One region of the Bradyrhizobium sp. MI1.4 genome, then DNA from elsewhere that is predicted to be linked to it. Evidence: riboswitches for the same ligand, from Rfam matches in the RefSeq annotation. Region 1 holds a riboswitch; the other holds the start of a gene.
The links. Region 1 has a riboswitch for cobalamin ahead of AC0L23_RS24325 (DUF1636 family protein). Riboswitches for the same ligand answer to the same signal wherever they lie in the genome.
Positions count from the first base shown of each region.

Region 1 (4,622 bases):
AGCGCATCGAGCGCGCTCTCGACCCTTGCGTGATAGGGCTCGTCGCCGGCGGGAATGTCGAGCTTCGCCAAAAAGGCCTTGCGGAAATCATCCGACGTGAACAGGCCGTGCAGATAGCTGCCCTGCACGCGTCCGTCGCGCGAGATCGCGCCTTCCGGTTCGCCATTCAGCCTTGCGAATGGCCGCGCGCGATCCGGCCCATCAGTGCGGCCGATGTGGATTTCATAAGCCTCGATCGGCTGATTGGTGGCGGCATGCAGCGCCGCGACGCGTGTCAACGTCTTCTCCGAGCTCATCACCGTTTCCACATCCAGAAGTCCGAGACCCGGTGTGTCGCCGGCGGGGCCCTCGATCCCCTCGGGATCAGCGACGCTGCGTCCGAGCATCTGATAGCCGCCGCAGAGGCCGAGCACATGGCCGCCTCTGCGGTAATGCGCCAGGAGATCGATGTCCCAGCCCTGCGCGCGCAGAAAGGCGAGGTCGCCACGAGTGGATTTCGAGCCGGGAATGATGACGAGGCGCACGTCGCCGGGAATGGCCTCGCCCGGCCGCACCATCACGAGATCGACGCCAGGCTCGAGCTTGAGCGGATCGAGATCGTCGAAATTGGCGATTCGCGACAGCGCGAGACAGGCGATCTTGCATTGGCCCGGTTTGCGCGCATCGCTCAGGCCCAGCGCATCCTCGGCCGGCAGCTCGCCGGCGCGCGCGAACCAGGGCAGCACGCCGAGGCCGCGCCATGCGGTCTTTTCTTCGATTAGTCTGTAGCCGTCGTCGAACAATGTGGGATCGCCGCGGAACTTGTTGATGACAAATCCCTGGATCATCGCGGCATCGTCCGGGTCGATCACCGTCTTGATGCCGACGAGTTGCGCGATGACACCGCCGCGGTTGATGTCGCCAACCAGCACGACCGGCACGTCGGCCTTGCGCGCAAAACCCATATTGGCGATGTCGGCCTTGCGCAGGTTCACTTCGGCCGGACTGCCGGCACCCTCCACCAGAACGAGATCGGCGCGCGCCTTCAGCCGCTCGAAGCTCTCCAGCACGGCGCCCATCAATGACGGTTTCATCGCCGCATATTCACGCGCACGCGCGGTCGCGATGCGTTTTCCTTGCACGATCACCTGCGCGCCGACATCGGTCTCGGGCTTGAGCAGCACCGGGTTCATGTCGGTGTGCGGCTCGACGCCGGCGGCGAGCGCCTGGAGTGCCTGGGCGCGGCCGATCTCGCCGCCGTCAACGGTGACGGCTGCATTGTTCGACATGTTCTGCGGCTTGAACGGGACCACGCGCAGGCCGCGTCGCACAAAGGCGCGTGCGAGGCCGGCAACGATGAGCGACTTGCCCACGTCCGAGCCGGCTCCCTGGATCATCAATGCGCGCGCCATCGCGAGTTTCTTAGAACTCGACGCCGGCTTGCGCCTTGATGCCCGAGCGGAAGGGATGCTTGACCAGCGTCATCTCGGTGACGAGATCGGCGATCTCGATCAGCTCGTCCTTGGCGTTGCGGCCGGTGAGCACGACATGCGTCATCGGCGGCTTCTGCGTCGTGAGGAATTCGACGACCTCCGCGATGTCAAGATAGTCGTAGCGCAGCGCGATGTTGATCTCGTCGAGCACGACCATGCGGAGATTCTGGTCGAGGATCAGCTCCTTGGCCTTCTCCCAGCCGGCGCGCGCGGCGGCGATGTCGCGGGCGCGGTCCTGCGTCTCCCAGGTAAAACCCTCGCCCATGGCGTGGAATTGGCATAGGTCGCCGAAATGGCCGGTCAGCATGCGGCGCTCGCCGGTGTCCCAGGCGCCCTTGATGAACTGCACGACCGCGCAGGGGAAGCCATGGGCGACGCAGCGGACGATCATGCCGAAGGCCGAAGAGGACTTGCCCTTGCCGGCCCCGGTGTGGACGATGATCAGGCCCTTTTCGCCGCTCTTGGTCGCCATGATCTTGTCGCGGGCGACCTTCTTCTTCGCCATTTTCGAGGCGTGGCGGGCGTCGGTTTCGTCGGCCGTCTGGGTATCCGGTTCGGGCGTCATCGGACGGGGTCCTTCGGCTTGACAAGAGGCGGTCGGGGGCAAATGGTGGCCCGGCGTTGGTTCCTGTCCTACGACAGGCGAAGAGGGAATGCGATAGGGTCCGAATCGGCAAGATTTGGTTCCAAAATGCAGCCGCCCCCGCGACCGTGACCGGAGAGATGCCCGAAGCCACTGATCCCCTGGGGATCGGGAAGGCGGGGATCGAAGGGGAAACCCTGCTCCGCAAGCCGGGAGACCTGCCAACGCGGACGATTTTGGACCGGCGGACGGGGTGTTCCGCGACGGGGAAACGGGCCTTCGCAAGAACGGTTCGTGGGCCTCATCGCTTCCCGCTGTTTATTCTGGAAGAAGCGATGACCGTCACACTTCATGTCTGCATTACCTGCCGCGCCGGCGAGACACTTGGCGAAGGCGAGACGACGCCCGGCAAGCGCCTGCATGGCGCGATCCTCGAGGCCGGCGTGCCCGACGGCGTCAGCGTGGTTCCCGTCGAATGCCTGTCTGCATGCAACCAGGGTTGCTCCGTCGCGCTCAGCGCGCCCGGCCGCTGGTCCTATGTCTATGGCCGTCTGTCGGATGCGAATGCGAGCGATGTGGTCGCGGGCGCCGCGGCCTATGCGGCCGCGCCCGACGGCCTCGTGCCCTGGCGCAGCCGCCCGGAGATATTCCGCAAGCAATCGCTTGCCCGCATTCCCCCCATTTCCCCCTTGGCCGTCGTGCCGGAGGCCGCCGAATGAATTCGCTCGCAAAAGTCCCGGTCACGGTCGTCACGGGCTTTCTCGGCTCCGGCAAGACCACGCTGATCCAGCATCTGCTTGCCAATGCCAACGGCAAGAAGCTCGCGGTGCTCGTCAACGAGTTCGGCAGCGAGGGCGTCGATGGCGAGATTCTGAAATCCTGCGCCGATGCGAATTGCCCGGAAGAGAACATCATCGAGCTCGCCAATGGCTGCATCTGCTGCACCGTCGCCGACGATTTTATTCCGACCATGGAGAAGCTGCTGTCGCGGGCCGTCAAGCCCGATCACATCCTGATCGAGACCTCGGGCCTGGCGCTGCCCAAGCCGTTGCTCAAGGCGTTCGATTGGCCGGAGATCCGTTCGCGCATCACGGTCGACGGCGTGATCGCGCTGGCCGACGCCGAAGCTGTCGCCGCGGGCCGTTTTGCGCCCGACCCTGACGCCGTCGAAGCGCAGCGCGCGGCGGACGGCAATCTCGACCATGAGACGCCACTGTCGGAAGTGTTTGAGGACCAGATCGCCTGCGCCGACATCGTGCTGCTGACCAAGGCCGATCTTGCGGGCGCGGCAGGCCTCGAAGCAGCCAAGGCGGCGATCACCGCCGAGATGTCGCGCCGCGTGCCGATGCTGGCGATCACCGACGGCGCGATCGACGCGCGCCTCATCCTCGGCCTCGGTGCTGCCGCCGAGAACGATCTCGCCGCGCGTCCCTCGCATCACGACGGCGAAGAGGATCACGAGCACGACGATTTTGCGTCCGTCGTGATCGATCTTCCTGAGGTCACCGATATCGAAGCGCTGGTTGCATCCGTTCAGCGTCTGGCGCGCGAGCAGAATGTGCTGCGCGTCAAGGGTTACATCGCGGTGCAAGGCAAGCCGATGCGCCTCTTGCTGCAAGCGGTGGGCGAGCGCGTGCGCCACCAGTTCGACCAGCCCTGGGGCGCGGGTGCGAGGCAGTCAAAGCTGGTCGTGATCGGCGAGCACGGCGATATCGACGAGGCCGCGATCAAGGCGGGACTCGGTCTTTCAGGATCCGGTATCTGATGCACGTCGTCTTCCGCGAGAGCCGCGGTCTCGAGGAGACCGCGATACCAAGGGACATTGGCCAGGACCCGGCCGATCTCGTGGTGCTCTCGTATTCGGATTCCGATCTTGCCGCGTTCGCGGCCGGCTGGCGCCGTGGCCGCGACAGCCTGCCGTCGCTGCGGCTCGTCAATCTCGCAGAACTTCGTCATCCGCTCTCGGTCGACACCTATGTCGAACGCACGCTTGCGCACGCGCGCGGCATTCTCGTGCGTTTGATCGGCGGGGAATCCTATTGGCCGTATGGGCTCGCGGCCCTGCAGCAGCTGGCGAAGGAGCGCGGCATCGTGCTGGCCGTGCTGCCGGCCGACGGCCGCGACGATACGCGGCTGGACGCGTATTCGACCCTGCCGGTCTCGACGTTGCGGCGGCTCAAGGTGCTCTGCGACACCGGCGGCCCCGTCCCATCGCAAGCCGCGATCGCGCAGCTTGCGCTGGCTTCGGGCCTCTATGCGGGACCTGTTATCGGCGACATGACCGTGCCCGAGATGGGCTTTTACGATCCCGCGCGCGGCGTCATTGCCGCGCCGGCGTCGGGTGAGGGCAGGCCGCGCGCGCTCGTGGCCTTCTATCGCTCCTATCTCACCGCTGCCGACACCGGCCCGGTCGATGCCCTGATCGCCGCATTGCGCGAGAAGGGGTTCGACGCGTTTGGTGTCTTCGTTACCTCGCTGAAGGCTCCAGGCGTTGCAGATTGGTTGCGCGGATATCTCGCGCAAAATCCTCCGGCCGCGATCGTCAATGCGACCGCGTTCTCGGCGAT
Region 1 covers NZ_JBVVPP010000025.1:20,010-24,631, forward strand. Annotated here, with positions in the region: gene AC0L23_RS24315 (cobyric acid synthase) at 1-1,391, opposite strand, end outside; gene cobO (cob(I)yrinic acid a,c-diamide adenosyltransferase) at 1,402-2,037, opposite strand; cobalamin riboswitch at 2,078-2,295, shown strand; gene AC0L23_RS24325 (DUF1636 family protein) at 2,391-2,774, shown strand; gene cobW (cobalamin biosynthesis protein CobW) at 2,771-3,820, shown strand; gene cobN (cobaltochelatase subunit CobN) at 3,820-4,622, shown strand, end outside.

Region 2 (4,622 bases), on a different contig from region 1:
CGTCAAACAACAAGAAGCGGATATCGCTCTGCACAAGTTAGCGAGCCGCTTGCCTTCCGCTCCTGTCGTAAACTTCAGGACTTGCTCACCACTTGCCAGCTGTCCGGTTGGCACGGGCAGCGCCTTGACGGAGCTGGGATCCATCGCGCAGGCGGTTTGACTGCCGAGCCCTGAAACTCAACCGTCAGTTTGCCGTCACGCGCCAGTATTTTGGCACCGCCGAATACCAGCAAATCTTCCCGAAGACCGCGCGAAGGCGCAAATTAGGTATGAAATTCCGCAAGGGCGGTAAAATAGATTGTTGTGATGGGACGCATCCATGGGATGGATAAATGAAGCGATAGGATCGTGGTTCGCGTCGAGCGCAAGTGACTGGGAATATGTCACCTAATCGGTATGGCCGGCATGCGGTCGTCCGCCGGATTCGAGCTTGTCGCCGCTGTATGCGATCGCCTCCGCCGGGGCAAACCGGCATTCGTAGGCGCTGGAAACTTTGGAAGCTCGCAAGGTTATCGCGAGCTCCCAAAGCGCGTTCATCTTATTCACAGATAGGTTGGCGACACGCTCCGTACGATCATGCCTCGGCCCGCAACTCGCGTGCGGCGGCCACCATATTGACGAGCGCGGGACGCACCTCCTCCCATCTTCGAGTTTTCAGTCCGCAGTCGGGATTGATCCAGAGCTGCCGATCGGAAACCCGCTGCCGCGCCAACACAATCAGCTGCTTGATCTCGGCTGCTGCGGGAATGCGCGGTGAATGAATGTCATAGACGCCCGGCCCGATTTCATTAGGATATTTGTAGCTCTTGAAAGCGTCGAGCAATTCCATTTTGGAGCGCGACGCCTCGATTGAAATGACGTCGGCATCCATTGCTGCGATCGCATCGATGATTTCGTTGAACTCGGAATAGCACATGTGCGTATGGATCTGAGTTCCGTCAGCGACAGCGGAGGAGCAAACACGGAAACTGTCCACTGCCCAATCTAGATAGTCCTTCCACTGCGATTTGCGCAGTGGCAATCCCTCCCGCAACGCAGCCTCGTCGATCTGGATCATGGTCGCTCCAGCCGCCTCAAGGTCGATGACCTCGTCTCGGATCGCGAGAGCGATCTGTCGGCATGTCTCGCTCCGCGGGATGTCGTCACGGACAAACGACCAGTTCAGGATCGTCACCGGTCCGGTCAGCATAGCCTTGACGGGTTTTTTGGTCAGAGACTGCGCATGTCGCCACCATTTAACGGTCATGGGCTTCGGGCGGGAGACATCTCCAAACAGGATAGGAGGACGAACGCACCGCGAGCCATAAGACTGAACCCAGCCGTGCTTGGTGAATGCGAAACCCAACAGCTGCTCGCCAAAGTATTGAACCATGTCATTGCGCTCGAACTCACCGTGTACGAGCACGTCCAGGCCGATATCTTCCTGCCAATGCACGGTATGGGCTGTCTCCGCTTTCAGAAGCTGCTCGTACTGCGTGTCATTCAGCGCTCCCCGCGCATGAGCTGCACGCGCATTGCGGACGTCCGCCGTTTGCGGAAAGGATCCGATGGTTGTGGTTGGAAACATCGGCAATGCGAAGGCGACGCGCTGGACGTCGGCGCGCTGGGTGAACGCACTGCGACGGCGACGCATGCTATCGTCGATCGCGGCCATTCGTCCGGCGACGTTCGCACTGTGGATCTTCGGCGATGTTTCGCGGGTGACGGATGCATCCTCTGAGAGCGTGAGTTCATCGGTCACGTCGGCAGCATGGCCAGCCAGCGCTTTGCCCAATATCGAAAGTTCCTTGATCTTCTGCACTGAGAACGCCAACCACGTCTTCAGATTGGGATCGAGATCGATCTCTAGTTCAATGTCGGTCGGAACATGAAGCAGCGAGCAGGAGGGGGCAATCTGAACACGGTCCCTGCCCAGTTTTTTGACCATAGGAGCAAGTTGGTCGAGTAGCGCCGGCAGATTAGAGCGCCACACGTTGCGACCATCAACGACACCGAGCGAGACCACGAGATCTCTACCTGCTCTGGCGACAATCGCGTCCAACTGGTCAGGTGCACGAACCAGGTCGACATGAACCCCGGCAACGGGCAAGGCCAAGACTGTTTCAAGATTGTCGCCGACACCCCCGAAGTATGTGGCCACCATGATTTTAAGGGCCGGCACGGCCTTAGCGAAATGAGCATAGGCCCGGCGGACAGCGGCCCGAGATGCTTCGTCGACGTCCATCACTAGGCATGGCTCGTCGAGCTGAACCCATTCAGCGCCGCGCGAGGCTAGTTCGCGGAGAACATCGACATAGACGGGGAGGAGTCGATCAAGCAGCGACAGCGGATTGAATGCGGGATTTACGCTTTTGCCGAGCTTCAGGAAAGTGACTGGGCCCACTAGGACGGGCCGCGTCTGATAACCGAGGCTTCTTGCCTCCTCATATTCCTCGATCGGCTTCCGAGAGGCATACTTAAAGATCTGATCCTGGTGAAATTCCGGCACCATGTAGTGGTAGTTCGTATCGAACCACTTCGTCATCTCCTGTGCGGCTACGCCGGGCCCATGCTGAGCGTGACCACCGTCTTGAGCGCCACGCGCCATGGTGAAGTAGGTTTTAAGCGACACAGGACCTTCGTTCCAGCCGTAAACGTCGGGAATGGCGCCAACCATTAGGCTGGTATCGAGCACATGGTCGTAGAGCGAGAAGTCATTCGAAGGAATGACGGTCGCACCGCGGGATTTCTGCCGTGCCCAATTAGCGGCACGAAGTCCACTCCCCGCCTCGAGGAGCTCGGCTTCGCTGGATTTTCCCGCCCAGTAGCTCTCGAGTGCGAATTTGAGTTCGCGTCGTGGGCCGATGCGTGACGTCCCCAGTGTGGCAACGGGAAGCGAAAGGATTGACATAGCTTAGACCCCATGTTGGGGCAAAGGCCATGGCGGACGCAGACAGCGAACATCGCGTGAGCGACAACTGCTTGGCGCACACCGGGACGCCCCGCCCGTGGACGATATCTTGTCGAGGCAGGTCTCCTGGCTCACGGGTCGTCGCTGCTGTCCGGCCTTCCCGAAGCCGCATGGCTTCAGTGACTTCGTTGGACAGCGGCTCGCCGCTTACAGTTGCGGGGGCAGCGCCGGCATTGCACCGGCTTCCCTCTTAGCTCCGGATCAAACGAAATCCGGAGACCGCGACGGCTTGAAATTATGCGCACGAGGATCGATGCGTCAACCTACCGATTCTCGCTGCGACATTGCCCAAGCGATTACGAGCGCACTAGGCGGGTACGACGGTCTTGCTCGCGGCCTGGTGAACACGCCCTGATCCGTGGAGGCTCCGCTTGTGAAATGCATTCGCTCCCTGCTCGCGTAACGGTTGAGCTCCACCACCGGAACGAACCCGGGCCGCTTTCGGTATCTGTGTGATCGCGAGGAGGCGACCTTCCGTCAGCAGCTTTTCGAACCTGCGCGTCAGGAAGGTGCGATCATCCTCGGCCGGCATCCGTTTGGTCACAGCCCACGAGGCTCCCTAAAAATTTCGAAAGCCGGATTGCTCCAGGACCGCACGGATGATCAGGTCGGCTCCTTGGTGTTCGGCGGGCCCGCGACCAGGCACGAGGTCGACCGCTCCGTGAGGTTGGCCAAGATGATCTTCTCGGTGCACTAGGTGTTCACGTGCTGAGCGACTTTTGCGTCGGCTTCGATGCGTCGGTGGCCGCTCGACGCCGGTCTGCCTCGCCTCGACTCGCGGCGAGCGACGATAGGCCTTAACGCGGCCACTGAGCATCGAGGGCCTTGTCCTTGTTCGTGACAAATTCGACGGTGTCCTCCGACAGAGCCCTTTGAGGGGTTCCTCGGAGTCGCTCAGCGCCTTAAGCTCATAACGATGTTAATCGACCTCGATGCGCCCCATGCGGTCGTGGTCTCCTCAAGGTCCCACATCTACAACTTCGTTCGCGAAATCGAGCGATGAGGCCTTTTGGTCGCGGGCTGCCTATCCTGTCTTGGACGGGACACAGGTGTCAGGGACCGGACAGACCACCGCGCATTGCGGCGTGTCGCAATGGCCCTCGCACTCCGTACATTTTTTGGCATCGATAACGTAAATGTCGCGCTTCAGACTGATCGCCGCGTTGGGACACTCGAACTCACATGCGCCACAAACGGTGCATTGCGAAGCGACGATCTTGTAAGCCATGCCTTCCGACTCCTTAGGCGAGCGATGCCATGGGCGATCCCTTTCAAATGCCGTGCCAAACGCAGACGCGCTCAATGTTGGGCAATTTGCCCAATTCGGCTGTCCCGGGTCTGAGACCGTGTTGCATCTGCGACAGCAACAGGTCGCTTCAATTTCAGGCTACGAGCCCTCGGGCCCTCTTGCGAGAGTCAGTCGCGACTTGACGCTGGAAGCGTCCGTCGGTTTGTTTGGCACGTCAGCGCGGGGGCAAGCGAGGCTGACGCTTCCTCAACCGGCGACGGCAAAAACCGCCAACGGACGCAGGTCTACGTTGGATCTCGGCAAACCTCCGGTCACACACCCCGACTGGAGGTTTGTGCAAGCCTCGCTCATGGCTGCAACGCTAGCTGCGCGGAGGACTCGCTGGAGGCTTGCCAAAACGGGCTTGTGGTATAACAAGCTTCG
Region 2 covers NZ_JBVVPP010000002.1:396,464-401,085, reverse strand. Annotated here, with positions in the region: gene metE (5-methyltetrahydropteroyltriglutamate--homocysteine S-methyltransferase) at 575-2,890, opposite strand; cobalamin riboswitch at 2,990-3,189, opposite strand; gene AC0L23_RS04160 (4Fe-4S binding protein) at 3,975-4,178, opposite strand.
Region 2: linked by a shared signal. The riboswitch ahead of metE (5-methyltetrahydropteroyltriglutamate--homocysteine S-methyltransferase) and the one ahead of AC0L23_RS24325 (DUF1636 family protein) in region 1 are both predicted to bind cobalamin.